DNA from 4 places in the Microbacterium sp. ZW T5_45 genome. Region 1 is predicted to be linked to each of the others. Evidence: predicted binding sites of a transcription regulator. Region 1 holds the regulator's gene; each other region holds the start of a gene.
What was found. The regulator HrcA, encoded in region 1, represses chaperone genes, less so after heat shock. The targets are predictions, from matches to a motif close to TTNGCACTCGNNNNNNNCGAGTGCNAA.

Region 1 (7,254 bases):
CGGTGCCGGGGCGCAGTTCGTCCATCGGGAAGCTCAGCACGTCTGTGGGACCGGGCTCGTCCATCCACTGCACGTGCAGCGCCTCCATCGCACCCTCGTCGACGAGGACGATCGCGACCTCGGCGTCGGGGCTGACGTGCAGCTGTGCGAGGTTGAAGTCGGTCAGTCGCTGCAGCACGGTCTCGTCGACGTCGATCGCCGACTCGTTGTTGATCTCGATCATGGCTGTGCTCGTCTCGTCAGTGCTGGTCTCGTCAGTGCTGGTCTTGTCGGTGCCGGTCGCATCAGGAGAGGCCCCGCTTCGGCTTCCGGTCCCGGGGCCCTGGGCGCTGGGCTCCGCGGCGCTCCGCGCGGTTGGCGAACTCCGCCGCCTGCTCGCGCTCGAAACGCTGCGCCGTACGCTTCTCGTCGTACTCGCTGTAGGCGTCGACGATGCGTCCAACCAGCGAGTGGCGCACTACGTCGGCGCTGGTCAGCCGTGAGAAGTGGATGTCATCGATGTCCGCGAGCACACGGGTGACCATCCGGAGTCCGGACGATCCCTGCGGCAGATCGACCTGGGTGATGTCGCCCGTGACGACCATCCGCGTGCCGAAGCCGAGACGGGTGAGGAACATCTTCATCTGCTCCGGCGTCGTGTTCTGCGCCTCGTCGAGCACGACGAACGAGTTGTTCAGCGTCCGACCGCGCATGTACGCCAGCGGCGCGACCTCGATCGTGCCGGTGGCCATCAGCCGCGGCACGATCTCGGGGTCCATCATCTCGTTCAGCGCGTCGTAGAGCGGGCGCAGGTACGGGTCGATCTTGTCGGTCAGCGTGCCGGGCAGGAAGCCGAGGCGTTCGCCCGCTTCGACCGCCGGTCGGGTGAGGATGATCCGGTCGACCTCCTTGCGCTGCAGCGCCTGCACGGCCTTCGCCATGGCCAGGTAGGTCTTGCCGGTACCGGCGGGGCCGATGCCGAAGACGATCGTGTTCTCCTCGATCGCGTCGACGTACTCCTTCTGTCCCAGTGTCTTCGGCCGGATCACCTTGCCGCGCGTCGACAGGATCGCCTCGCCGAGCACCTCGCTCGGACGCGGCCCCTCGTCCCGGCGCAGCATCTGCGCAGAACTCGCGACGTCGCTGGGGGCGAGGTCGTGTCCCTGGCGGGTCATCGTCAGCAGTTCATCGACGAGACGCTTCGCCTGTGCGACATCGGATGACGCACCGGAGAGGGTGATCTCGTTGCCCCTCACGAGCACCTGGACCTGAGGATGCTCCTTCTCGAGCATCCTCAGCAGTCGATCCTGCGGTCCGAGCAGCTGCACCATCGCGACGCCGTCGGCGTAGATCTTCTCGACCACGTCACCGGACGTGGGGTCGGACATGTTCTCCTCAGAAGCCAACGAGCTTCTTCTCCTCTATGTTGCCGAGCACATGGGCGTGCACGTGGAAGACGGACTGCGCGGCGCTCGCGCCGTTGTTGAAGATGAGACGGTACTCGCCGTTCGCGTGCTCTTCGGCCAGACTCTTCGCCATCGCGACGAGCTCTGCGAGCAGCTCAGGATCCCCGGCGGCGAGCTCTGTGACGTCGCGGTACTGCTCGGTCTTGGGGATCACGAGCGCATGCAGCGGAGCCTGCGGATCGATGTCGCGGATCGCGAAGACCCGCTCGGTCTCCCGCAGGATCTCGCCCGGGATGTCGCCGGAGAGGATGCGGGTGAAGATCGAGGGCTGGCTCATGGTCTCAGTCTACTGAGCCGTCGTCACCAGCGGCCGAGCGCACCGGAGAGCAGCGCGATCGCCGCGGGACCGGCTGTCGACGTGCGCAGCACCGTGTCGCCCAGCCGCACCCGCTCAGCGCTTGCGGCAGTGAGCCGATCGAGCTCGTCGGGGGCGATCCCGCCCTCGGGACCGACCACGAGCACGATGTCCCGGCCGTCGGGGACCAGCGCCGACAGCCGCGTGGGAGCGGTCGGGTCGAGCAGCAGCATCCGCTCGTCGGCCGCGCGCCGCGAGAGCTGCACGGTCGTGACGGGCTCCGAGACGGAAGGCACCCACGCGCGATGCGCCTGTTTGGCTGCCTCGCGCACGATGGTCGCCCACCTCTCCCGTCCCTTCGTCGCCTTCGCGCCCTCCCACCGGGAGACGCTGCGGCTGGCCTGCCAGGGCACGATCTCGTCGACCCCCAGCTCGCAGGCCGCCTGCACGGCGAGCTCGTCGCGGTCGCCCTTGGCCAGGGCCTGCACGAGCACGATGCGCGGCGACGCGGCCGCCACGACCGTGCGCTCCGTGATCCGCACGTCGACGAGGGCCGGCGCGACCTCCTCTGCGACTCCCGTCAGCCACACTCCTGCTCCGTCGCCGATCGTCACGGTCTCGCCCACGCGCAGCCGCCGCACGACCGCGGCGTGCTTGGCCTCGGCACCCGTGAGCGACACCAGCCCGTCGACCTGAGCGTGCGTCGAGTCCTCGACGAGGAAGTGGAGCGCCATGGTCAGTGCGAGCGGAAGCGGTCGCGGAGCTTCGAGAACAGACCCTGCTGGAACTGCGCGAGCTGCGGGGCCGGAGCTTTGGTCTTCTTCGCGAACTCCTCGATCAGCTTGCGCTGTGCCGAATCGATGCGCGTCGGGGTCACCACCTGCACGCCGACGCGGAGGTCACCGCGCTGCGTGCCGCGGAGCGGAGTGATGCCGCGTCCCTTGATCGTGAGGACATCGCCCGACTGCACGCCGGAACGGATCTCGAGGTCCACCTCACCGTCGAGTCCCGTGATCGTGGTCTCCGTGCCGAGGATCGCATCGGTCATCGACACTTCGAGGGTCGCGAGCAGATCGTCTCCGTCACGGCTGAAGGCGGGGTGCGGGTTGACCGTCACCTCGACGTACAGGTCGCCGTTCGGACCGCCCGCCTTGCCGACCTCGCCCGAACCCGGCAGCTGGAGCCGCAGACCCGTCTCGACGCCGGCGGGGATGTCCAGCGACACGGTGCGACGCGAGCGCACTCGCCCCTGGCCGGCGCAGGTGCCGCACGGGTACGGGATGGTCGTTCCGTACCCTTCGCAGGTCCCACAGGGCTGCGAGGTGACGACGTTGCCGAGCAGGCTGCGCACCTGACGCTGCACGTGACCGGATCCGCCGCAGATGTCGCAGGTGACGGGCGAGGTGCCCTCCTGACAGCACGAGCCGTTGCACGTCTCGCAGAGCACGGCTGTGTCCACCTCGATGTCGCGATGCGCACCGAACACGACGTCGCCGAGATCGAGCGTGACGCGCACCAGCGCATCCTGTCCACGCTCGCGGCGAGATCGGGGACGTGCTCCCCGGCCTCCGCCCTGTGCGGCGCCGAAGAAGGTCTCGAAGATGTCGCCGAATCCGCCGAATCCGCCGAAGTTGCCCGCCGCGCCGTCTCCGCCGCCCATGTCGTAGCGGCGGCGGGAGTCGTCATCGCTGAGCACGTCGTAGGCGTGGGTGACGAGCTTGAAGCGCTCGGCCGCGTCCTCGCCCGGGTTCACATCCGGGTGCAGCTGTCGCGCAAGACGGCGATACGCCTTCTTGATCTCGTCGGTCGATGCGTCTCGGGAGACCCCGAGAACCTCGTAGTGATCCGCCACGGTGGCCCTTCTCAGTGTGTGGTGTGCGGCGACCGCGTCAGCGGCTCGCCTCGTCTTCGTCGAGCATCCGCGACAGGTAACGGGCGACCGCCCGTGCTGCCGCGAGATTGCTCGGGTAGTCCATGCGGGTGGGGCCCATGACGCCGACCCGTGCCGTCCCGTGCGGGGCGGCGTAATCGCTGGCGACGATCGACGCCTCACCCAGCCCGAACGGGGCGTTCTCGGTGCCGATGCTCGCAGCGAGCCCGTGAGCGTCGGCTTCCATCTCGCTCATCAGCCGCAGCAGCGTCACCTGCTCCTCGATCGCCTCGAGCAGAGGATGGATGCTGCCGCGGAAGTCCTGCTCGCGTCGCGCGAGCGTCGCCGCTCCCGCCATCACCAGGCGCTCCTGGCGGAACTGACCGAGCTCTTCGGAGACGATGACGGCGAGCGAGCGCAGCGCGGCATCCGTCGTCGTGTCGTCAGAGAGCAGCGTCTGCAGACGATCAGACGCGTCGCTCACCGCTCGTCCGGTGATCAGCGCCGACAAGCGGGCACGCAGGACGGCGACGTCCGCCTCGTCGAGTTCGACAGGCAGAAGGGCGATCCGCTGGGACACGCCGCCGGCATCGGTCACCAGCACGATCAGCAGACGGTTCGGCGCGAGCGCGACGAGTTCGAGGTGCGTGAGGTGTGCGCGGGCGAAAGAGGGGTACTGCGCCAGGGCGACCTGACCCGTGAGCTGGGTGAGGACGCGCACCGTGCGGGCCATGAGGTCGTCGAGATCGGCAGGATCCGTGAGGAACGACTCGATGGCGCTGCGCTGGGCGACCGTGAGCGGTCGCAACTGCGCGAGGTGATTGACGAAGACCCGGTAGCCCTTGTCTGTCGGAACGCGCCCGGACGAGGTGTGCGGAGCCGTGATGAGCTCCTCGTCCTCGAGCAGCGCCATGTCGTTCCGGATGGTCGCCGCCGACACCCCGAAGGAGTATCTGTCGACGATCGTGCGGCTGCCGACCGGCTCGTGCGTCTCGACGTAGTCCTGCACGATCGCCCGGAGCACCTGAAGGCCTCGTTCCGTGACCATCTGATCCTCCCGCCTGGCACTCGAACCCGTAGAGTGCCAATCCTATCGCGTACGTCCTAGGATGGCGCCCATGACTCCACGGCCCACCGTCGCGCTCGCCGCGGGAACCGTCCGCGGCGTGCAGGACGACGGCGTCCGGCGCTTCCTCGGCATCCCCTACGCCGTACCTCCGTTCGGGCGGAACCGCTTCAGTGCACCTCAGCCCGTCGCGCCATGGCAGGGAGTGCGGGACGCCGATGCCTTCGGTCCCACTGCCCCGCAGCGCCCCTATGGCGGCGCGATCGGCGAGCTGCTGGGCTCGGTGCGGATCCCCGGCGACGACATCCTCACCGCCAATGTCTGGGCCCCGGTCGACGCCTCGGGCGCGCCGGTGATGCTGTGGGTCCACGGCGGTGCCCTCGAGCGGGGAACCGCCGCGCTCCCCCTCTACGACGGAGCTGCTTTCGCGCGCGCGGGCGTCGTCTTCGTCTCCGTCAACTACCGACTGGGCTCGGAAGGCTTCTCGGTGCTGGACGACGCGCCGTGCAACCTCGGTCTGCGCGACGTCGCGGCGGCACTCGAGTGGGTGCACCGCGAGATCTCCGCATTCGGCGGCGATCCGTCGGCGATCACCGCGATGGGCGAATCCGCCGGCGGCGCACTCGTGGCGGCCCTGCTCGCACGAGACGACACGAGACCGATGATCGCCCGCGCGATCATCGAATCCGGGCCGCTCGACGCGCAATCACCCGAGAAGGCGGGCCGGGTGACGCAGCAGCTGGCGAAGCGTCTCGGTGTCAGCGCCGACCGCGGGTCCTTCCTCGGCATGCCGCCGGATGCCCTGCTCGACGCCCGTCGGGATCAGGCCGCCGGGTCCTCGCCGCTCGGCGGTGCTCCGGGGTTCCAGCTCGCGATCGACCAGGACAGCCTCCCGCAGTCGCCGCACAAGGTGCTGGGGTCGATCGATACGCCCGTGCTGATCGGCTCCAACACGGACGAGTACCGGCTGTGGTTCCCTCCGGAGTCGCTCGCCGGGATCAGCCGTCTGAAACTCCTCCTGGCACGTCTCGCCCTACGGATCCCCGGGCGCGCGGTCACCGCCGTCAGATCGGCGTTCCCCGGTGCAACCACGGGCGAGGTGTTCGGACAGCTCGCGACCGACATCCTGTTGCGCGCTCCCCTCTCCCGCCTCGCCGCCGCACGCCCCACGTCGACCCACGTCTACGAGTTCGCCTGGCCGAGCCCCGTTCGGGATCTGCGCGCCGCGCACGCCCTCGAGCTGGGGTTCGTCTTCGACCGTCTCGATGACGACGAGGCGAGGCGGTTGACCGGCCCCGATGCGCCCACACGACTGGCCGCAGAGATGCACGCCTCCTGGATCGCCTACGTGAAGACGGGTGACCCGGGGTGGCCGGTCTTCGGCACCGAAGGCATGACGCGCGTGTTCGACATCGAGAGCGCCACGATGCCGCAACGGCGCTCCGAGATCGTGGATCTGCTGCCTAGTCGGTGAGCTCGCGCACCACGGCGTCGGCGAGCAGGCGGCCCTTGAGGGTCAGCCGCACGCGTCCACGCACCGCGGATGCCGCATCGACGAGGCCGTCGGCGATCAGCCCGGCGACCCGCGAGCGATTCCCCGCCGGAAGGTCGGCGACCGCGATGCCCTCGGCGAGCCGACTCTCCAGGAGCACCCGCTCGAGCATGTGCGCCTGCGGGTCAGGGCGCTCCGTGCCCGCCGCGGGCGACTCGCCGGCCGCGAGACGCTGAGCGTATGCGGCAGGATGCTTGACGTTCCACCAGCGCAGGCCGGCCACGTGACTGTGCGCCCCAGGGCCGAAACCCCACCAGTCGTTGCCTCGCCAGTAGGCGAGGTTATGGCGCGAGCGATTGTCGGACTCCGCAGTGGGCCGCGCCCAGTTGCTGATCTCGTACCAGTCGAATCCTGCCGCGCTGAGTCGCGCGTCCAGCAGCTCGTACATGTCGGCCTGCAGATCGTCGTCCGGCGCGGGAACCTCGCCGCGACGGATCTGACGAGCGAGCTTGGTGCCGTCCTCGATGATCAGCGCGTACGCGGAGATGTGATCGGACTCGAGCGCCAGCGCGGCATCGAGCGATGCCTCCCAGTCGCCCAGCGACTCTCCCGGAGCGCCGTAGATGAGGTCGACACTGACGGCGAGACCCGCGTCCTTGGCCGCATCGACGGCCGTGCGCACGTTCTCGGGGCGGTGCGTGCGATCGAGAGCGGCGAGTACGCGCGGCACCGCCGACTGCATGCCGATCGACAGACGGGTGACTCCGGCATCCGCGAGCACGCGGGCGACTTCGGGCGTGACCGTGTCGGGGTTCGCTTCGACCGTGACCTCGGCGTTCGGAGCCAGCCCGAATGCGGATGCCGCGGCGTCGAGCATCCGCGCCAGATCGCCCGCGGGGAGCAGGGTCGGGGTTCCGCCGCCGAAGAACACCGTGTCCATGGGGCGGAGCGCTCCGGCATCCGTGAGCACCCGGCGGGCGAGGTCGATCTCGGTCGTGAGGGTCTCGGCGTAGTCCTCCTGCCGCGCACCGCGCAGCTCGCCGGAGGTGTACGTGTTGAAGTCGCAGTATCCGCAGCGCACCCGGC
Region 2 (7,254 bases), on a different contig from region 1:
GCGGCGATCGAAGCCGCGTTCTGCAGAGCGGAACGGGTGACCTTGGCCGGGTCGATGATACCGTCCTTGAGCAGGTCGACGTACTCACCGGTGGCAGCGTTCAGACCCTGGCCGGCGGGCAGCTCGGCGACCTTGTTCGCGACGACGCCGGGCTCGAGACCGGCGTTCAGCGCGATCTGCTTGAGGGGAGCCTCGATCGCGACGCGGACGATGTTCGCGCCGGTCGCCTCGTCACCCGTCAGGGACAGGCCGTTCAGAGCCTTGGTGCCCGACTGGATCAGCGCGACGCCACCACCGGGGACGATGCCCTCCTCGACGGCAGCCTTCGCGTTGCGGACGGCGTCCTCGATGCGGTGCTTGCGCTCCTTGAGCTCGACCTCGGTGGCCGCGCCCGCCTTGATGACGGCGACGCCGCCGGCGAGCTTCGCGAGGCGCTCCTGAAGCTTCTCGCGGTCGTAGTCGCTGTCGGTGTTGTCGATCTCACGACGGATCTGTGTGACGCGACCCTCGATCTGCTCGGCCTCGCCAGCGCCCTCGACGATCGTGGTCTCGTCCTTGGTGACGATGACCTTGCGCGCACGGCCGAGGAGGTCGAGCGTGGTGTTCTCGAGCTTGAGGCCCACCTCTTCGGTGATCACCTGGCCGCCCGTGAGGATCGCGATGTCCTGCAGCTGGGCCTTACGACGGTCGCCGAAGCCGGGAGCCTTGACGGCGACCGACTTGAAGATGCCGCGGATCTTGTTGAGCACGAGAGTCGCGAGAGCCTCGCCCTCGACGTCCTCGGCGATGATGACGAGCTCCTTGCCGTCCTGGATCACCTTGTCGACGACCGGCAGCAGGTCCTTGATGTTGCCGATCTTCTGGTTGGCGATGAGGATGTACGGGTCCTCGAAGACAGCCTCCTGGCGCTCCGGGTCCGTGACGAAGTAGGGGTTCAGGTAGCCCTTGTCGAAGCGCATGCCCTCGGTGAGCTCGAGCTCGGTGCCGAAGGTCTGCGACTCCTCGACGGTGACGACACCCTCCTTGCCGACCTTGTCGATCGCCTCGGCGATGAGCTCGCCGATCGCGGGGTCCGCGGCGGAGATGGATGCGGTGGCCGCGATCTCTTCCTTCGACTCGATCTCCTTGGCGCTGGCGAGCAGCTCCTCGGTGATCGCCGCGACGGCCTTCTCGATGCCGCGCTTGAGGGAGATGGGGTCGGCGCCGGCTGCGACGTTGCGCAGACCCTCGCGGACCAGGGCCTGGGCGAGGACCGTGGCGGTGGTGGTTCCGTCACCGGCGACGTCGTCGGTCTTCTTGGCGACCTCCTTGACGAGCTCCGCGCCGATCTTCTCGTACGGGTCGTCCAGCTCGATCTCCTTGGCGATGGAGACACCGTCGTTCGTGATCGTGGGGGCGCCCCACTTCTTCTCGAGCACGACGTTGCGACCACGCGGGCCGAGGGTCACCTTGACGGCGTCGGCGAGGATGTTGAGGCCGCGCTCGAGGCCGCGGCGGGCCTCCTCATCGAAAGCGATGATCTTTGCCATGAGTTTTGTCGTCCCTCCTGGACGTAGACGTTGGGTTTAGCACTCACAGTGAGCGAGTGCTAACGCCATTCTGGCACTCGGCACCCTCGAGTGCAAGCCGCGCGGAGGGGCGCGTCACACGGTCAGGACGCGGGGCTCTCCTCGCCCGAATCCTCCGTCGTGGTCGCACGGTCGACGCCGATGACGACGGTGAGCTGCTTCTGGTCCGTGCTGTTCTGATCCGCGTAGTAGTCGCTCTGCGCCACCTCGGCACCGCCGATGAGGTTCGCGAGCCCGATCGCCGCCAGCTCGTCCTCGGCATCGATGTAGTACACGGTCGTCGTGGCGAAGTCCTGGCTCGCACTGTCGCTCGCGAACACGACGTCCGCCGCCCAGCCGCTGTTGACCAGCAGATCCCGCATCTGCTCGTCGAGGCCCTCGTCCGGTGAGGCGTTCAGGATCAGCACCGAGTACGAGGTGTCCACAACGCCGGTCTCGGTGGGCGTCGGGGTCGACGACGGCACGGCCTCCGGGAAGAGCGAGACACGACCCATGATCACGAGGGAGCCGAAGACGCCGACGATGATGAGCACCAGCGCGGCGACGAACGACCACAGCAGGACGAGCCAGCCGTTCATCCCCGGGGCTTCGGCGCGGTGCGCTCCGATCCGCCCGGAGGAACGGGGGACGTCGTCGAATCGATCACGGGTGGGCTTGGGCACCCCTCGATGCTAGCGGCACGGTCCTGTGCGCCCGCCTCCGCCCCACCGTCCGATGGGACATGCACCGATCACGCGACGAAACCGGGGGCCCGTGCGCTGCGCCTCGCCGCTCGCGAGTCGCGGAGGCGACGCAGGCGTCCGATCAGCATGGGGTCGTACTCGAGGGCGCTCTCGGAGTCGATGATGCGGCCGAGGAGCTGGTAGTACCGAGCCGCGCTCATGCCCAGTTGGGCGCGGATCGCCTCCTCTTTGGCGCCGCTGTGCCGCGGCCACAGGGTCTCCAGCGCGAGGATCGCCCGCTCGCGTTCGCCCATCTCACCGTGCATGGCTTCAGATTAGGTCGCCTGCGGCTCGACGCCGGCACGCCACTCCCAGGTGCGCCCGAGCGGGTCGGCAGCGGCTCGGACGCATCCGTCGAGTGCCACGACGAAACCTGGCCAGGACCCAGGGTCGACGGGCGGGACCCAGATGTCGAGGAGCGCCGGAGGATCGATCGTGATCCACCGGGCATCGAGCTCGCGGATCCGGCGCACGAGCGCCTCTCGCGCCTCTCGCGGGATGTGCACGAGGACCCCCGGCGTCGTGATGACGAGCGTCGCATCCGCCGGCGCGTCGGCGACGAGCGCGTCGAGCCGATCCAGGGCATCGCCCGCCCGGAGGATGGGCGGATCGGATGCCGCGATGTCCAGCGCCGCGACGACGCGCTGCTCGCGCCCCTCCTCACCCGGCCAGATCAGTCCCTGCAACCAGCGTCGATCGCGTTCGACCCGCGCATCCAGCGGGGCGAGGTCGATGCCGGCGCGCCAGACGATGTCAGGCAGCTTCAGCGCCGGCATCGTCCCTGCGACCGTGCTCTCCAGCACGACGGTCGACGGCCCGTCCGCAGGGTCCAGCGACGCCCGAAGCTCCCCGTCCGCACCGCGGAGCCGATACGAGTAGCGATCCGGATACAGGCAGAGTCCGGCGGAGGCGCCGACCTCGAGCAGCGCGATCGGGCCGTCGATCTCGCTCAGCACCGGCAGCAGCGGCGACAGTCGGAGCGGCTCGTTGGTCTGCAGCCGCCGGGCCGAGCACTCGGCGACGATCTCGTCGGCGTGCGCGAGCACGAAGGCGCGCCAATCGTCGAAAGCGGTCAGCTGTGCGCCCAGCATCCGCGTCACGGCGAAGACGAGCGGAGGCTGTCGGCGGTTCTCCGGGATGCGCGCGAGCACAGCCTGCACCTCGACGTCATCGCGGACCCCGCGCGCCCACTCGGCGTAGAGCTCGCTGCGTCCCGGCGCCTCTTCCGCAGCGAACCGTGCGTAGCGATGCCGTACCTCATCCGTCATCCATCCATTCTGGCGCGGGAGACGACGCACCCCTGCAGAACGGGGCGCCCCCGGAGCGCCGCACCCCCTGCGGAGGGGCGAGAATGGAGGCATGGCCTACAGCGTGGACAAGACCGAAGAAGAGTGGCGCGACGAACTGGGCGCCGATGAGTACGCCGTGCTCCGCCAGGCGGCGACCGAGCGTGCGTGGACCGGCGAGCTCCTGGATGAGAAGCGCGCCGGCCTCTATACGTGTGGAGCGTGCGGTGCCGAGCTGTTCCAGAGCGGCACGAAGTTCGACTCCGGCTGCGGCTGGCCGAGCTTCTACGAGTCGATCCGACCGGAGGCCGTCGAGCTCATCGAGGACACGACCCTGGGAATGGTGCGCACCGAGGTGCGCTGCGCGAACTGCGGCTCGCACCTGGGCCACGTCTTCCCCGATGGATTCGGCACGCCGACCGGCGACCGCTACTGCATGAACTCCGTCGCCCTCACCTTCACGCCGGACGCGTCGTGACCGCACTGGAGGCGATGCGCTCGCGCCAGTCGCTCTCCAAGGTCACAGAACTCGCGCCGACGCGCGAGGAGCTGCTGCACTACGTTGCCGCCGCCGGCCGGGTCGCCGACCACTCGTCGCTGCGTCCGTGGCGCCTGATCGAGCTCCGTGGCGCCGACCGGGAGGTCCTGGCCGCGGCGATCGCCAAGGCCGAGGGCGACAAGTCGCCATCGAGCAAACCCCTGCGCGCTCCCCTGCTCATCGCCGTTGTCGTGAGCTATCGCAAGAGCAAGGTGCCGAGGTGGGAGCAGGAGGCCGTCGCCTCCGGGGTCGCGCACTCGCTGAGCCTGCTGCTCGACGAGGCGGGCTGGGGCGTGTTCTGGCGTACCGGCAGTTACACCCGCGCCAAGGCGGTCGCGAAGGCCCACGGCCTGTCGAAGGACGAGGAGCTGCTGGGGTGGCTGTACGTCGGCGGCAAGCCGGCCGGCAGAGGGCCGGGGCGGCGCAAGCCGGTGGACGCACGCAAGCTCGTCACGCGGATGCCGAAGAAGAAGGCGAAGAAGAGGGACTAGCGTCGGCGTCGGCGCGGCAGCGCGACGACGACCGAGAGCACGGCGATCGCCACCATGACGACGATCTGCCAGAGCGCCGGGCCGGAGTCCGTCGGCCACAGCAGGTCGATGACCACGGACGTCGTGAGCTGGCCCAGCACGGAGCCCAGACCCATCAGCAGGACGCCGGTGTGCGCGACGACGAGCGTGCCCAGCAGGATGTAGGCGGCACCGAGCAGGCCGCCGAGGTAGAGCCACGGCTCGTCGGGAAGCGCCATGACCACGCCCCGCGAAACTACGCTGATCGTCGCGGCGACGGCGAGCACGAGCGTGCCGACGAAGAAGCTCGTCACGGTCGCGCTCAACGGCGACGCGACGCGCTGCGCGAGACGTCCGTTGGTCGCCGACTGCCAGGCGATGCCCACCCCGGCCGCGAAGGGCAGCACCAGCATCCACAGCGGGGTATGGACGAGCACGTCACCCCCGAGCGAGACACCCACAGCGACGAGCGCGAGGGCGCCGCCCGTGACCCGCCCCGGGGTCACGTCGACCACGCCCGCGGGGCCGAAACCGATCCGATCGAGCACGAGGCCATGGAGGCTCTGCCCGGCCACGAGTCCGACGGTGAAGAGCGAGACGCCGAGGATCCCTGCGGTCAGACCCTGCGACGACACCGTCAGCGCACCGCAGGCGCCGCCGAGCAGCATCCACGGCGGGATCCCTCCGCTCCGAACGCCCGTCCAGAGTCTGACGATCCCGCTTCGCGCCGATGGCAGGCAGCCGACGACGAGCAGCAACGCGACGAGGCCGACCGAGAACGCGATCAACCCGGCCACGATCCCGTCGCCGATCTCGACGCCGAGCACGCCGTTGATCCGCGCCTGGATCGCGGTCATCACGCCGATGGCCACCGCTCCCCCGATCGCCACGGGCGCGGGCAGGGAACGGGGGCGGGTCACCTGTCGACGATACCCGAACGGGTCAGGTCGACGGCCCCTGCACGAGCGCGGGGGCGATGAGGGTCTCCCCCTCCGCGGCGGTCTCACCGGAGACGACGGCGGCGGCCTGACGGCCGAGCCCGGTGAGATCGAGATCGATGGTCGTCAGCCGGCGCGGCTCCTGATCGACGATGACCTCCTCCCAGTTGTCGATGCCGATCACCGCGATGTCATCGGGGACGCGGATGCCGTGCGCCGCCAGGGTGTCGAGCACGCCGAAGCCGATGTGGTCGTTGCCGCAGAACACGGCATCCACTTCGTCCGCCCGCTCCAGGATGATGTCGGCGGCGTCCACGCCCCACTCTCTGCGCCATGTGCCGTGCAGTGTGCTCACGGGCGACAGTCCTGCCTCGTCGAGCGCGCGGAGCATCCCCGCCTCGCGCCGCCGCGTCGGCACACTCTGCCGATCCGCGGTGATGTGCACGATGCGCGTGCGTCCGCGATCGAGGAGATGCCGGGTCGCGAGGTACCCTGCCTCTTCGTCGTCGGGGAGGAACACGGTGTCCTGGGGATCGTCCGACGAGGTGTACGCGTAGGTGACGGGAACGTCGAAATGATGTGAGATCGACGGCGTAGGGGTGCGGTTGCTCGAGCCGACGACGAGCAGTCCGTCGATGCGCCGTGCCCGCAGCTTATGGATGCTCTCGGTCATCTCCTGCTGCACCTGGACCCGACCGTCGAAGACGAGAGCGGCCCGCTCCCGGTCGCCGAGTTCCAGGATCGCGCCCATCACGACGATGCGCGCGAAGCTGCTGCTCGCGCGGTGGGTGAGCACGCCCACGACCTGACTCCGCCCGGACGCGAACGACTTCGCGAGCGCGTTCGGACGGAAGTCGAGGCGTTCGGCCACTTCGCGCACGCGCTCTCTCGTCGCTGCGGAGACCAGCGGACTGCCGTTCAGCGCCTTGGACGCCGTCGCCAAGGAGACCCCGGCGACGGAGGCGACGTCGCTGAGCCTGACGGTGGGTCGAGTGGGCATCACGCGAGTCTATTCGTGCGGGGCGGCGGCGCCCACGAGCGCCGTGTCGAGGGCGGGCACGACCGCATCCACGGCCGGGCCGAAGGCGAGGGAGTCCACCCGCACCGGCAAGCCCTCGGCGAGGGAGAGGTTCCCCGCGACGCCGACGGCGAGCGCGCGAACGCCGTCGTGCCAGGTCGCCGCGCGTCCCAGCGGATCGGCGCGCGGCGCGTCGAAGACATCGGCCATGAGCGCGTCGTCCGCACCGCCGTGGCCGCCACGTGCGCGCGGGATGCTGATCTCCCGCGCGCTCTCGAAATGGCGCTGCACGACGAGGTGCTCACCCACCGGTCTCCCGGTCTCCGCCGTCACGGCATCCTCCGCGGCGCTCGGGTCGACGACCCGGATCCGCCCCGCAGCGTCGACGAGGAGCGCGCCGCGCTCGACCACCGTGAGCTCGGCACGGCCTCTCGTGCCGTTGACCGCCACCCGGTACCCCTCCCACGGCGAATGGGCGTTGAGGCTGTAGTCGAGGGTCGCGCCTCGGGCGTAGTCCACGATCACCGCGATGTTGTCCTCGATCGTGATGTCCTCGTCAAACACGCTCCGATCCCGCAGATACCCGTCGTGGTGCTCCTGCTCGAGGTACAGCCCGCGGAGGACCTCGTGGTCGCGCAGGTCGAGCGCGAAGGGGTCTCCCGCCGAGGCGTCGAC
Region 3 (7,254 bases), on a different contig from region 1:
CGACACGATCGGCAGCTCGTACGTCACGTTGCTGCGCGCCGCCGTCATCCCGCTGATCTTCTCCGCGATCGTCGCGAGCATCTCGAACCTGCGTCGCGTCCAGAACGCCGCACGCCTCGCCGGTCAGACCCTGCTCTGGTTCGCGATCACCGCCTTCGTCTCGGTGCTGATCGGAATCGCCCTCGGCCTCATCATCCAGCCGGGCTCCCGCGCCGGCGAGGGCCTGCAGGAGGGCGACCCGTACACGGTCGGCACCTGGTGGAACTTCCTCACCGGGCTGATCCCGCAGAACTTCCTCGGCCTCGCGGTCAGCACCTCACCGGGCGCGGCCGACGGCACCTTCAGCTCGAGCGTCAACTTCAACGTGCTGCAGATCATCGTCATCGCGGTCGCCGTCGGCATCGCCGCGCTCAAGGCGGGCAAGAAGGCCGAACCGTTCCTCGCGTTCACCGAATCCCTCCTCAAGGTCATCCAGCGCGTGCTGTGGTGGATCATCCGCATCGCCCCGCTCGGCACCTTCGGCCTCATCGGCGCCGCGGTCGTCAAGTACGGCTGGGAGAAGCTCGCCTCGCTCGGCTGGTTCGCGATCGCCATCTACATCGGCCTCGCGCTCGTGCTGTTCGTGGTCTACCCCGTGATCGTCCGGACCAACGGCCTGAGCATCCGCCAGTACTTCTCGGGCGTCTGGCCCGCCGTGCAGCTGGCCTTCGTCAGCCGCTCCTCGATCGGCACACTGCCCCTCACCGAGCGCGTGACCGAGCGCAACCTCGGCGTGCCCCGCTCGTACGCCTCGTTCGCCGTGCCGCTCGGCGCGACCACCAAGATGGACGGCTGCGCCGCCATCTACCCCGCGATCGCCGCGATCTTCGTCGCCCAGTTCTTCGGGATCCAGCTGGAGTGGTGGCAGTACATCATGATCGTTGTGGTCTCGGTCGTCGGCTCCGCCGCCACCGCCGGCACCACGGGCGCGATCGTCATGCTCACGCTCACCCTGTCGACGCTCGGGCTGCCGCTCGCCGGCGTCGGCCTGCTCATCGCGATCGACCCGATCCTCGACATGGGCCGCACCGCGGTCAACGTCGCGGGCCAGGCGCTGGTTCCCGCGATCGTCGCCAAGCGCGAGGGCATCCTCGATGAGGAGCTCTACAACGCGCCCCGCAAGGGCCTGCCCTTCGCCGACGACTCGGACGACTCCGACGACGACGCTCCCGAGGCGGATGCTGCGACCGGCAGGCAGCCGGTCACCACGAGCTGACCTCGCTCGAACGCAGAAGAGCGCCTCATCCCCCGCGGGTGAGGCGCTCTTCTGCGTTCTGACGCCGTCAGCGCACGCGACGGATCTCGCCGCGGGTGTCGAGCGACAGCTCCTCGGCATCCATCGCGGCGAGCATCTGGCGCATGACCTCCTCGTCGAGGTTGCCGGCGTCACGCTCGGCGAGCAGGATCTCGCGGCGCACCTGCAGCCAGCCCCGCGACAGCGCCGCGAGGTCGTCATAAGACGGCCGAGACGCAGCTTGCTCGACCTGATGCTGCGCCTCATCGGTGTCCTTCTCCACCCGGGACAACCGTTTCGCGAACGCGTCGAAGAACGACAGGTCGAGCGGACCGTGCTTCTTCTCCCACTCCACGCGCTGCGCGGCGATGTACTCCTTGCCCGCCTCACGCGTCTTGGCCTGCACGGCGGCGAGCGCCTGGGCGTCTTCCTCGTGCTCGTCATCGCTGGCGATCCCGAGACGTCTGATCAGCAACGGCAAGGTCAGTCCCTGCAGCAGAAGAGTGCCGACGGTCACGATGAAGGCCACGACGACGATCGCATGCGATGCCTCGGTGCCGAGCGTCGCGAGGTCGGCCGCGGCGAGTGCAGTGGCAAGAGTGACCACTCCGCGCATGCCTGCCCAGGAGATCACCGCGTTGTCCTTCCAGGTGAGCTGGAGTCCCGACATCCGCTCGCGCACGATCTGCGTGCGCAACTCGGAGGCGCTCTGATCACGCCACCGGCGCGATCGGCTGCGACGCTTGTCGAACTCCCCCGATTCGACGCTGCGATCCCATCGCGCCAGTCGCTTGCGGTCGAGCCGATTCGCCCATGCGTTCGCAGGATAGACGTACAGCGGACGCACGAGCAGCACGACCAGCAGCACCGCTCCCGACAGCAAGAGGATGTGTCCGACCGACTCGTCGCCGAGATCTCTGATCACGCGCGGGAACTGCAGTCCGATGTATGCGAACACGAAGCTCTCCAGCAGAAGATCGGCCGAGAGCCACAGCGGCGCCTCCTGCTGCCGGGTCGTGTAATCCGTGCGCGGGGAGTTGAAACCGACGTAGATCCCCATGGCGACCACCGCGAGCACGCCGGAACCGTTCAGATGCTCAGCAATCGCATAGGCACCGAAGGGAGCGAGCAGCCCGAAGGTGCCGATCACGACCGCGTCGTTGATGCGCATCCGCAGCTGGTGCACGCCGATGCCGAAGACGAGACCGATCACGACACCGACGACCACCGCGACGATGAACTGCCACACGCCGTCCCACACGGTCACGCTGCCTGTGCCGACTGCGCTCGTGGCGAGCAGAAGAGCGAACACCCGGTACAGCGTCAGCGAGGTCGCATCGTTGATGAGACTCTCGCCCGACAGCACGTTCATGATGCGTCGGGGCAGGCCGAGCTTGCGTCCGATCGCTGCTGCGGACACGGCATCCGGAGGGGCAACGATCGCGCCCAGCAGCAGCGCGCCCGGCAGCGTCAGTGCCGGGAGGATCAGCCAGGCGACGAAGCCGACGGCGAAAGTCGTGAGCAGCACGAGCCAGATCCCCAGCCGCTGGATCTGCGGCAGGCTGCGCTTGAAACCGACGAACGACACGTCGAGCGCCGCCGAGTACAGCAGCGGAGGCAGGACGATGTTGAGCAGGACGTGACCGTCGATATCGAGATCGGGCACGAACGGCAGGAAGGATGCTCCCAGAGCGACGACGGTGACGAGCAGGGGTGCCGGCCACCCGCGCCATCGCGCGATCGCCGCCACGACGACGCTGCCCACGAGGATGTAGAAGAGCTCCGGATCCATGCCCATTACAGTACGGCGCTCACGCCGAGGGACTGGTCAGTCCTGGCGGGGGTTCTCGGAGCCTGGCGCCTCGGCGGCTTCACGCAGCCCGGCGTTCTCGTCCTGCAGATCGAGGACGAGACGGATGCCGGCGACGTTGACACCCTCCGCGCGGAGGTCGTTCACCCGGCGCAGCCGATCGATGTCGTCGTCGCTGTACCGGCGCGTGCCTCCGGTGCTGCGAGCCGGCGCGAGCACACCCTGGGCTTCGAGACTTCGGAGCGTCGCCTCGGGCAGGCCGACCAACTGGGCCGCGACGGCGATGCCGTAGAGCGGGGTACGCGAGTCTCGATTCGTCATGCTGGGAGTTTCCTTAGTCTGACTTGCATTCTTCTTGGCGCTCGTTCTATAAAAAATCTACAGCACGTGGAGAAGATAATCTCCACCCCAAATCCGCCCCTCGGGGCCGCACGAAAGGAGACCCTCATGGCACTGTCATTCGATCCGTTCAGTCAGCTCGACCGGTTCACCGCGAGCGTGCTGGACTCCGTTCGCGCACCGCGGCTCATGCCCGTGGACCTCTTCCGCGATGGAGACCGGTACATCCTGCACGCCGATCTCCCCGGGGCAGACCCGGGATCCATCGACGTCGATCTCGACGGCTCGCAGCTCACGATCCGCGCCCAGCGCACCGCCGACTCCCGTGAAGGCGTGCGCTGGCTCGCGCGCGAACGCGGGGCGGGCTCGTTCCTGCGCCAGTTCACGCTCGGCGAGGGCGTCGACCTCGATGGCATCAGCGCCACGTACGAGAGCGGTGTGCTCTCCGTCGTCATCCCCGTCAGCGAACGGGCCAAGCCGCGTCGGATCACCGTCGAGACCTCCGAGCAGCGGCAGGCGATCGACGCATGACACCCTGATCGACGAATGACCCGCTGTGGGCGCCCGGACGATCTGCTCCGGGCGCCCACGCACCCGGGACACCCTCAGACACGAAAGGAGCTTCCCATGTCCCTCTCCCCCGAGCTCGACCGGTTCCTTCTGCAGATGGAATACCCCGCGACTCGCGACGACCTGCTGCGCGAGGCGCGACGCGATGGTCTGCGCGGCGAGGATCTCGCACGCCTCGCCGACCTGCCGGATCAGAGCTTCAGCGCGGCGTGGCGCATCCGCTACCGGATCGCGCGCGGATCGCTCGCCGATACGCTCGCGACGCGGGAACCGATCCCCGCGTAGCAATGCCCCGGGCGGACACGCACCCGGGGCGGACACGCGCCGGACTCCGTGTGAACACGCGAGACGGGGAGGACGGGAATTGCTCGTCCTCCCCGCGCGTTGGATCCGGGGTGACTGCTCTCTCGGTACTCGATCTCGTTCCCGTCCGCTCCGGCCAGACCAGCGCAGAGGCGATCACCGCCTCGTTGGGACTCGCCGAGACCGCCGACCGACTCGGGTACCGACGGTACTGGTTCGCCGAGCACCACAACATGCCTGCCGTCGCGTCGACCACTCCCCCGGTGCTCATCGCCGCAGCCGCGACCCGGACCTCGCGCATCCGTCTGGGATCCGGTGGCGTGATGCTGCCGAATCACGCTCCCCTCATCGTCGCCGAGCAGTTCGCCGCACTCGAGGCGATCGCGCCAGGGCGCATCGACCTCGGGCTCGGTCGCGCACCCGGAAGCGATCCCGTCATCACGCAGTTGCTGCGGGGCTCGGGCACCACGAGCGACGTCGACCAGTTCCCACGCCATGTGCAGGACATCGGTGCACTGTTCTCGTCCGAGGGCGCGACCCTGCGCTTCACCTCGGGCGGCGAGTACACCGTTCGCGCGACGCCCGCGGCGACCGCGGCTCCCGAGATCTGGTTGCTCGGCTCGAGCGACTACTCGGCTCAGCTCGCAGCATCCCACGGCCTGCCCTATGTCTTCGCCAACCACTTCTCGGGCCAGGGTCTCGAGCGGGCCCTCGATCTGTATCGCACGAACTACACCCCGAGCGAGGAGCACCCGGAGCCTCGCACGTTCCTCACCGTCAATGTCGTCGCCGCCCCGACACAGGAGGAGGCAGAGGCGCGCGCCCTGCCGCAGCTGCGGATGATGGCTCGTCTGCGTCTGAACCAGCCCCTCATCGCCCTGGAGACGGTCGAGCAGGCGCTGGCCGCCGAACCGGATGCCGCGACCCAGCAGGTCGTGACGGCCGCGCGCGAACGGTGGTTCGTCGGAACCGGTGAGTCGGTCGCCACCGAGATCGCTGCCTTCGCTGAGCGCCACGGTGTCGACGAGGTCATGCTCTCCCCTGTCGCCGGGGCGCTCGAATCGGAGCCGCTCGATGCCGCGACCGGCCGCGCGCAGACGTTGGAGCTCATCGCCGCCGCATCCTGAGCGCGCCACGCCCGCGAAGGGCTGTTGTTCCGCAGCGGACAGGCGTAGCGTCGGCCTCACACGGAAGGGGCTCGATGATGAGCATGACCACCACCCGCGCTCTGTGGGTCGCGTACGGATCGAACGGCGTCGTCGGCAGCATCCGCCATGATGACGAGGGCTACACCGTCACGATGGCTGGAGCGGATGCCGTCGCCGGCAGCTACCCCACGCTCGAGGCCGCGAAGGGAGCGCTGCACGTGCGGATGCGGCCGGGCAGCACTCGCCCGGAGTTCCGCGAGCACTGATCCCGGCGGCGCCCGGGCCGCCTCGCAGTCTCGACCCGTGCGGGCACGCGCCCGCCTTGTCCGCGGGTGCGGTGGTGGATCAAGAGTGTTGCGGAGACCGGCCGGGCAGCGGCATTTTCGATCCATCATCGTGTCGCCTGGGCCAGGCTGCCTCTGCGGACCACGGCTCGACGGACACGTGCCACGAACGCCCTCGGATCGTCGAGGTCGTCCTGCGTGAGGCGGATGACGATCCAGCCAAGGTCCTCCAGCGCCCGTTGACGAGCGATGTCGCGCCGCCACTGGGATCGATCGCGGCGATGACCGTCACCCTCGTACTCGATCGCGATCCGCCAGCGAGGGTAGGCGAGGTCGACCCGGGCGACGAACCGTCCCTCTTTCCGGACCACGTACTGCACATCCGGCTCCGGAAGACCGCCGTCGACGAGGAGGAGTCGGGTCTCGGTCTCCTTCGGCGACTCCACGCCCGGTCGCATTCTCGGGATGGCCCGTTTCACACGACTGCTGCCTGCGAAACGATCCCAGAGCGCGACTCTCTCGACGACGACGTCGCCGGTCACCCGCGGCCAGCGGACGTTGTCCCGCCCCGGATAGTTCGAGCTGTCCGAGATCAGCGCGTCCAACAGGATGACAATCTCGGTCTCTGTCAGTTCACCGGCGCTGCTGAGCACCGCGGCGATCGGGTCCACGACCGGTACATCCCCGAGCATCCACGTCTGTGCGCGCTCGGTGCGCAGACGCCGGCCCTCGACACCAGAGGTCCGCGGCGGCGATTGATCCTGCGGCACCGCGATCTGGAGCGGTTCGTCGGTACACCATGGCGTCGGGTGCGGTAATTCCCAGATGCGGGCCGCGGTCCGGCCGACGAAGCGCTGCCCAGGCCGCAATCGGGGAACATAGCAGTCGACGTGCGCACGGAAGGTGTCGGGCGCCGATATCGATCGCACGCCGTGAAAGGGTCGCTCCAGGTCTGCGGCATCCGCTCGCGCGCGCCCGAGGCCCAGCGTCGACGCCTTCTTGACGCTGAAGTGATCGCCGAGTTCCGCGGGGAGCGCTATTCGATGTCGCATACCGGATGCTCCCGCAGGCGTGCGACGCGGCATCCGCTGTTCAGGGCGTCCGGCTCATGACCTGGGGAGAACCCGCTCCGATGCACCCCTGTGCACGAGTCCCGCGCGCAACTCGAATACGGGACGATGGATCAGAAATTCACCCAGCATCCACCGGTCAGCAGCACTCTTGATCCATCACCGCTGGCTGGCCGAGGTGGGTACCTGCCGAGCGGGAGACGATGGATCAGAAACGCACCCAAGATGCCCTGCTCAGCGGCGCTTTTGATCCATCACCTTGCACGAGGAAGCGTGGTGGCCGGGGCGTCTGGAGCGTGACAGACCGGGACGACGGCCTCAGGACTCGGGCGCGCCCGAGAGGATGCCGCGCAGCCAGTCGCGCGCCTCGACGAACACGTCGTCGGCGTAGCGCTCGGGATACTGGACGATCTGACGGTCGGCGCGCGGATACGACCCGAGGAACACGACACGCGGG
Region 4 (7,254 bases), on a different contig from region 1:
GCTCTCCGCAGCGGACGCCGCGCTGCGAGCCGAAGCGGTCACGGGGCATGTTCAGGATGCCGATGCCGCGGCGGCCTGGATCGCCCGGCTCACGGAGCGTGCGGCGAAGTCGCACGCTCGCGGCATCAGGAAGGCACGCGAAATCATCGAGTTCGCCGACGGCCGCGCGCAACTCCCCGGCGAGAGCGTCAGTCGCCTCCAGCTGGCCAGACTCGGGTTCATGCGACCCGAACTTCAGGTCCACGTCGTCGGCCCGGAAGGAGAGGACTACTGGCTCGACTTCGGATTCCCGCGAGCGCGCTGCTTCGGCGAGTTCGACGGTAAAGGCAAGTACATCGACGACGAACTGCGCGCAGATCGGAGCGCCGAGGAGGTCGTGCTGGCGGAGAAGCGTAGAGAGGACGCGATCCGTGGCGTGACCGGCTGGCGCACGGTGCGGTGGGACTCAACCGATATCGCGTCGGCGGATGCTCTGGGAGCTCGGCTCCGCACGTTCGGCATCCGTCCGCCGGGCTGAGGATCTCGCCGCGCCCGCCACGCTCCGCTGAACTCTCACGCCCCACCCGCGCCCCCGCTGGCCTACCACGCCCCCGCTGAGTTACGTGACTCAGCAGGGGCGTCGTAGGCCGGCGGGGGCGTCGGCGGATGGGCGACGGAAACGGATGCGGATACCGATGCGGATGCCGCGCCCTCCAGACACGACGCGCAGCGGACGCCCGCGAACACGACGACGGCCCCGGATGCGCGCATCCGGGGCCGTCGTGAACCGTGTCAGTTCTCGCGGGTGATGGTGTTGTCGGCGCCGTACTTGTAGATGCCGATCGAGGCGCCCTGGGGGTCGCCGTTCTCGTCGAAGGTCACGTCGCCGGAGTAGCCGTCGTAGTCGGCCGTGCCGCCGTCGTTGATGATCTTCGCGCAGTCGGCGAACGTCGTGCACTTCTCACCGTCGCCCGAACCGCCCGACACCTCCTGCATCTTGGCCGCGATGTCCGCACCCTCGGTCGAGCCGGCGGCGAGCGACGCCAGAGCGACGAGGACGACCGCGTCATAGGCCTCACCGGCGTAGGTGAAGTCCTTGACCTCGGCGTTGCCCTCACCGGTCCAGAACGTCTGCAGACGCTCGGTGAAGTCGTCGGCGAGCGCGGGGCCGGCCTTCGTGCCCTGTGCGCCCTCGAGCGAGACCGGCAGCTCGTCACCGTAGTCGGACAGGTTGCCGTCGACCATGTAGAACTTGTCAGCCGAGACACCCGCGTTGACGAGCAGCGGAGCGATGGTCTTGAACTGCTCGAACGACACGATCGCGACCGCGTCGGGGTTCGCCGCGGCGATGGTCGCCACCTGGGCGTCGAACTGCGCGTCACCGACGTTGAAGGATGCCTCGGCGACGACCTCGCCACCGGTGCTCTCGAACGTCGACTTGATCGCGGCGTCCAGTCCGGTGCCGTAGGCGTCGTTCTGGTAGATGATGCCCAGCGACTTCGCGCCGTCCTCGGCGATCAGGTTGCCCAGCACCTCTCCCTGGAGCAGGTCGCTCGGGGCGGTGCGGAAGTAGAGTCCGTCATCATCCCAGTCGGTGAAGTCCGGCGACGTGTTCGATGCCGAGATCTGCAGGATGCCCGCGGCGACGTTGCCGTCGAGGATCAGCTTCGAGACACCGGATGCCGCCGCACCGACGATCGCTGTGACGCCGGCGCCCTGGAGCTTGGTGATCGACGTCTCGTACGCCTTGGTGTCGGTGTCGCCCTCGTCCTCGGCGGTGAGGTCGATGGTGATTCCGGCATCCGCGTCGTTGATCTCCTGAACCGCGAGTCCGACGCCGGACTCCATGGGCGGGCCGAGGAAGGCCAGCGACCCGGTCTGCGGCAGCAGTGATCCGAGCTTGAGGGTGAGGTCGGCTCCCGACGAGCCTCCCGAGTCACCGGTGGACGAGTCCGACGGCGTGCTGCTGCAGCCGGCGAGCACGAGTGCGGATGCGCTGACAAGCGCGATTCCCGCGAAGACCTTCGCGGCGCGCGAGCCCTTCAGTGCATTCATGTTGCTCCCTTACGTAACGGAACGTGGACGAAGGTCCACGTCCACGATCGAGTGCTCTAACCCTAGAACGCGACAGGTTTCGCGGAGGTTTCAGTGCGCTAACGATCCTGACGGGGAGCGATCCTGCTCAGACGGGCTCGTACTCGACCTTCGCCCTTCCCCGTCGTGCGACGAGGACGACGTCGATCACGAAGACGATGATCGCGATCCAGACGAGCACGAATCCGATCCATCGAGCCGGCGGCATCGCCTCGTGCAGCACGAACACGCCGAGGATGAACTGCAGTATCGGGGCGATGAACTGGAGCATTCCCACCACCGTCAGATCCGCACGGCGCGCCCCGGCGGCGAAGAGCAGCAGCGGCACCGCGGTCGCGACTCCGACGACGAGCAGCAGGATGGTGTGCACGGCCCCGTTCTGCCCCATCGTGATGCCCGCAGGGGTCGTCGCGACGATGATGAGCTGCACGACGGCGATCGGGATCAGCCAGAACGACTCCAGCGTGAGCCCGCTGATCGCGTCGACGGCGGGGCCGATCTGCTTCTTGATGAGTCCGTAGATCGCGAAGGACGCGGTCAGGCTCAGTGCGATCCACGGGAACTTCCCGTAGAACGCGATGATGACCGTGACGGCGACCGCGGCGATGCCGATGGCCACCCATTGCAGCCTGCGCAGGCGTTCCTTGAGCACGAGGACGCCGAGGATCACCGTGGCGATCGGGTTGATGAAGTAGCCGAGGCTCGTCTCCACGACGTTGCCGGAGAGCGTTCCGATGAGGAAGACCTGCCAGTTGACGTAGATGAGCAGGCCTGCGAGCGCCGTGAGCCCGAGCAGCTTGGGTTGGCGGATGATCGCGCCGAGCGTCCTCCAGCCGCGGGTGATCGAGAGCAGCAGGACGCAGAAGAGGAAGGACATCAGGACCCGCCAGGCGACGACCTCCCAGGGGCCGGTCGGCACCAACAGGATGAAGTAGAGGGGCAGGAAGCCCCAGAGCAGATAGGCACTGCCGGCGTAGGCGATGCCGGCGGGCTGGCTGCTGCGGGCGGGGGCGTCGGGGGTCACCGCACAACCCTATGCCCGGCTGCGCGACGCCCCCGCTCGCGGGCGAGGGAATGGCAGGAATCGGATGCCGGTCGTCCGGCCTGCATCTCGGAACGGCCTCGTCGATGAGGATGCGGGAACGATGAAGGGCCCGGATGCCGAAGCATCCGGGCCCTTCCCGATATCGCGCTGGATCAGCGGACGACGACCGCCAGGACGTCGCGCGCCGACAGGACGAGGAACTCGTCCGCACCGAACTTCACCTCGGTGCCGCCGTACTTGCTGTAGAGCACGCGGTCGCCGACGGCGACGTCGAGCGGGACGCGGTTGCCGTTGTCGTCGATGCGGCCGGGACCCACGGCCACGACCTCGCCCTCCTGGGGCTTCTCCTTGGCGGTGTCGGGGATGACCAGGCCACTCGCGGTGGTCTGCTCGGCCTCGACCTGCTTGATGACGATGCGGTCCTCGAGCGGCTTGATGGAAACCGACACGGTCTACCTCTTCTTTCTTGACGCTGACACGAAAGACTTGTGTTCGCACTCTCAACCCGAGAGTGCTAATCCAGTCTATGCGGTCGGCTGGCACTCACGCAATGCGAGTGCCAGCCGCGCGTCACATCGCGCGCGCCTAAGCTGGGCGTGTGGAGATGTCCGAGCTGCGCGCCCTGCTCACCCCTGAGGGGCTCGACCTGCTCGACGCCGTGGGGCCGATCGATTCCACCGCTGAGGTCGCCGCCGCGGTCTCGAGGCTCCGTGCCGCCGGCTACTCCCCTGATCTCGTCTCGGCCGTCGTCGGACAGGCGCGGCTGCGGGTCAGGGCCACCGCGAAGTTCGGCGATTTCGCCGGGCGGATGCTCTTCACCCGCGCAGGGCTCGAGCAGGCGACCCGACTCGGCGTCGCCGCCCGCCATGCGCAGCGCATCCGCAGCGCCGGGTTCGCGCGCGTCGCCGACCTCGGCAGCGGTATCGGTGGAGACGCCCTAGCGTTCGCCGGAGCGGGGCTCGACGTGCTCGCCGTCGACGCCGATGAGGTCACCGCAGCGATCGCCGGCTTCAACCTCGCGCCGTTCGGCGCCGAGGTGCGGCATGCCACGGCGGAAGCGGCCTTCGGCGGCCTCGAGCCGGGCGGCGCCGTGTGGATGGATCCTGCGCGCCGCACGTCAGGGCACAGCGAGACCCGGCGCGTGTCCGCCGACGACTACTCTCCCTCGCTGGACTGGGCCTTCGATGTCGCGGCTCGGACTCCGACGGGCATCAAGCTCGGCCCGGCCCACGACCGCGACGCGCTTCCCGACGACGTCGAGGCCCAGTGGGTCAGTGCGGACGGCAGCGTCGTCGAGCTGGTGGTCTGGAGCAGAGCCCTCGCGCGCGAGGGCGTGCGCCGGGCCGCCCTGGTGATCCGCGGCGAGCGCTCGTGGGAGCTGACCGCAGCCGCGGACGCCGAGGATGCGCCCGTGCGTGAGCTGGGCGCCTTCCTGCACGAGCCCGACGGCGCGGTGATCAGGGCTCGGTTGATCGGAGACGTGGCGCGCAGCCTGGAGGCCGGGATGCTCGACGAGCGCATCGCCTATCTGACCTCGGATGCCGCGCTCACGAGCCCGTTCGTCCAGTCGTTCCGGGTACGCGAGACGATGGCCGCGAATCCGAAGGCGATCCGCGCGGTCCTCGTGCGCGAGGGCATCGGCACGGTGGAGATCAAGAAGCGCGGGGTCGACATCGATCCGGCCGCGTTCCGGAAGAAGCTGAAGTTGAAGGGCGATGCCGCGGCGACGCTGATCCTCGCGCGCATCGGGAACGACCGCCTGGCGATCCTCGCCGATCGGGTGTCGGCCGCCGCCTGACCGCGCACGGCGCTCAGTCGTCGGGGTCAGTGTTCGGTGTCCCGATCTCGATCGGATCGCCCGTCTGCGTGTCGGTCACCACACCGGTCCCTGACGTGAGCCCCTCGGTGATAGTGAGATACGGAGAGCCCCACTGGGTGAAGGCCACCTCGACGCTGGCCGCCGTCCCGTCGGTGTCCGCCGTCGTCACCCCCAGGGTGGAGCTGTAGTCGCCGTCATCGGGCGCACAGCTGCCGACGTCGCTGATGGCATCGACGATCAGGCATCGCTCTGCGGTCGCCGCGTCGTCATCGAACCTCTGCGCGAACCACACCGGCTCGTTCCGGAAGTAGCCGAGGATCGAAAGCCCCTGCTCGTAACCCTCGTCGATGAGCGCCTCGGCCCGGTCCCGCTCTGCCCCCTCGAACTGCGAGAGGAACGAGCTGTCGTAGTTCCAGCGCTGGATCACCACGACCAGTTCACCGTTCGCCGCCCGCACTCCGGACGCATTCACCATCTCGCCGCCGAACGTCCCTCCCTCGACGGCATCCGGATCCTCGACCGACAGACTCGCGTTCAGTCCGCCCATGTTGACGTCGAAGTCCGGATCCGCACAGCCCGCCTGCGAACGCTCCCCCACGTCGAGGATCAGGCACACCTGATCGGGGCCGCTCTTCGTCGCGGTCCAGACCAGAGCGTCGTCGTCGCGTCCGATCGCCCGCACGGATCCCGGATCGTAGATCCCGCCGCTCGACAGTTCGCTGCGCCGCTCCGCTTCGGCGGAGCTCAGAGGGATGTCGTCGCCCTTCGGGGCGAACAGCATCCAACCCGCGCCGATGCCGATGGCCAGGAGCAGAGCGGATGCTGCAGCGACGGGCTTCCAGCTGCGGCGGAGCAGCACGCGCCACGAGGTCGTGTCGGGCGCGGCATCCGAATCCGCGTCCACCGAGTCCTCGGGATCCGATCCGGCATCGTGCTCGCGCGAGGCCGCGACTTCGGACTCCTCGGCATTCTCCCGGGCGGAGTTCTCACGCTCGGGCGGAAGATCTGCGGCGGGTGCTCCTCCCGACGCGGTGTTCTCCTCCGTCGATGCCGCACTCAGTTCCTGCGACGCGGCAGTGCGTGCGGACTCGAGCTCTGTCAGACGCGCGGAGTCGGCTGCGGTCAGGGCACCGTCGCGACCGTAGGCCTTGCGCTGCAGCGCCCGCAGCTCCGCGAGCGCATCGGTCTCGAGCATCCGTCATCCCACCCGTTCGAACAGCATTCCGGCCCACACGAGCCAGCCGACGCTGTAGAGCGTCGCGATGAGCCCGAGAACGAGAGCCCACACCGCGATGGCTCGACTCTCGACGGGTCTCCGCAGCGACATGATCGCCGAGATCACGGCGACGATCGCGACCGGGATCACCCAGCCCACGAAGAACGATGCTCCGAGCGCGACGATGGCCGCCAGCAGCGCCCACGGGGCGAGCCGAACGTCGTCGACCGGCTCCGGCGGCGCGGCCGGCTCCCACTCCCCCGCGTCGTCGAGCTGGGGGCCTCGGGCGATCACGGGGTCGATGCCGACCGGCCCCGTGGGCAACGAGGTGTATCCGTCACGACGAGCACCGGGCAGCTTGGCGGGGCGGGCGGGGCGTTCGACCTCGCCGCTCGGCTCCTCGATCTGCGGATCGGGCCCCCCGCCCTGTGTCGTCATGCCCGCTCCGGCTCCTGGGTCTCCAGCACCTGACTCTCCGCCACTTGGATCTCCGTCACAGGCAGAGTGGAGTCGGCTCCGAAGGCGAGCGTCGACGGCTGGCGCCCCGACGCGATCAGTTCGGCGGCGAGAGCGGCGATCATGGCGCCGTTGTCGGTGCACAGCGACAACGGGGGGATGCGCACCGTGACTCCAGCGTCGGCGGCACGGGCCAGAGCGACCTCGCGCAGCCGCCGGTTGGCGATCACTCCACCGCCCAGGAGCAGGCGCGGGACGCCGAGGTCCGCGCACGCCGCGAGCGCCTTCGTCACGAGCACGTCGACGACCGCCTCACGGAAGCTCGCGGCGACATCGGCCACTGGTACCTCCACGCCGTCGGCCTCGCAGCGCTCGACCCAGCGTGCCACCGCGGTCTTCAGGCCCGAGAACGAGAAGTCGTAGCGGTGCGCCGCCATGTCGGACGCCTTCGACAGCCCTCGGGGGAAGCGGATCGATTTCGGGTCGCCGTCGAGCGCCGCCCTGTCGATCTCGGGACCGCCCGGGTAGGGCAGCGACAGCAGGCGGGCGACCTTGTCGAAGGCCTCTCCCGCCGCGTCGTCGACGGTCTCACCGAGCAGTTCGACGTCGCTGGTCAGATCGCGCACGTGCAGCAGCGAGGTGTGC

Region 2: a site for HrcA is predicted at 1,566-1,592, ahead of groL (chaperonin GroEL). Genes of this name have one in related genera too.
Region 3: a site for HrcA is predicted at 3,439-3,465, ahead of ACI3KS_RS14915 (Hsp20/alpha crystallin family protein). Genes of this name have one in related genera too.
Region 4: a site for HrcA is predicted at 3,655-3,681, ahead of groES (co-chaperone GroES). Genes of this name have one in related genera too.

The regions. Positions count from the first base shown of each region.
Region 1 is NZ_JBJDRJ010000003.1:122,153-129,406, forward strand. It holds gene ybeY (rRNA maturation RNase YbeY) at 1-223, opposite strand, end outside; gene ACI3KS_RS02440 (PhoH family protein) at 285-1,367, opposite strand; gene ACI3KS_RS02445 (HIT domain-containing protein) at 1,375-1,722, opposite strand; gene ACI3KS_RS02450 (16S rRNA (uracil(1498)-N(3))-methyltransferase) at 1,746-2,474, opposite strand; gene dnaJ (molecular chaperone DnaJ) at 2,477-3,592, opposite strand; gene hrcA (heat-inducible transcriptional repressor HrcA) at 3,630-4,658, opposite strand; gene ACI3KS_RS02465 (carboxylesterase/lipase family protein) at 4,729-6,150, shown strand; gene hemW (radical SAM family heme chaperone HemW) at 6,140-7,254, opposite strand, start outside.
Region 2 is NZ_JBJDRJ010000004.1:118,042-125,295, reverse strand. It holds gene groL (chaperonin GroEL) at 1-1,529, opposite strand, end outside; gene ACI3KS_RS03200 (LytR C-terminal domain-containing protein) at 1,652-2,230, opposite strand; gene ACI3KS_RS03195 (DUF3263 domain-containing protein) at 2,299-2,556, opposite strand; gene ACI3KS_RS03190 (DUF2332 family protein) at 2,566-3,558, opposite strand; gene msrB (peptide-methionine (R)-S-oxide reductase MsrB) at 3,650-4,054, shown strand; gene ACI3KS_RS03180 (nitroreductase family protein) at 4,069-4,605, shown strand; gene ACI3KS_RS03175 (DMT family transporter) at 4,602-5,513, opposite strand; gene ACI3KS_RS03170 (LacI family DNA-binding transcriptional regulator) at 5,566-6,561, opposite strand; gene ACI3KS_RS03165 (Gfo/Idh/MocA family protein) at 6,571-7,254, opposite strand, start outside.
Region 3 is NZ_JBJDRJ010000032.1:5,758-13,011, forward strand. It holds gene ACI3KS_RS14900 (dicarboxylate/amino acid:cation symporter) at 1-1,255, shown strand, start outside; gene ACI3KS_RS14905 (cation:proton antiporter) at 1,323-3,065, opposite strand; gene ACI3KS_RS14910 (MerR family transcriptional regulator) at 3,102-3,404, opposite strand; gene ACI3KS_RS14915 (Hsp20/alpha crystallin family protein) at 3,531-3,953, shown strand; gene ACI3KS_RS14920 (DUF2795 domain-containing protein) at 4,050-4,277, shown strand; gene ACI3KS_RS14925 (LLM class flavin-dependent oxidoreductase) at 4,388-5,422, shown strand; gene ACI3KS_RS14930 (methyltransferase) at 5,506-5,709, shown strand; gene ACI3KS_RS14935 (endonuclease domain-containing protein) at 5,835-6,779, opposite strand; gene pheA (prephenate dehydratase) at 7,116-7,254, opposite strand, start outside.
Region 4 is NZ_JBJDRJ010000001.1:51,179-58,432, reverse strand. It holds gene ACI3KS_RS00300 (hypothetical protein) at 1-517, shown strand, start outside; gene ACI3KS_RS00295 (ABC transporter substrate-binding protein) at 772-2,034, opposite strand; gene rarD (EamA family transporter RarD) at 2,162-3,097, opposite strand; gene groES (co-chaperone GroES) at 3,271-3,567, opposite strand; gene ACI3KS_RS00280 (THUMP-like domain-containing protein) at 3,717-4,916, shown strand; gene ACI3KS_RS00275 (hypothetical protein) at 4,930-6,132, opposite strand; gene ACI3KS_RS00270 (hypothetical protein) at 6,136-6,591, opposite strand; gene tsaD (tRNA (adenosine(37)-N6)-threonylcarbamoyltransferase complex transferase subunit TsaD) at 6,588-7,254, opposite strand, start outside.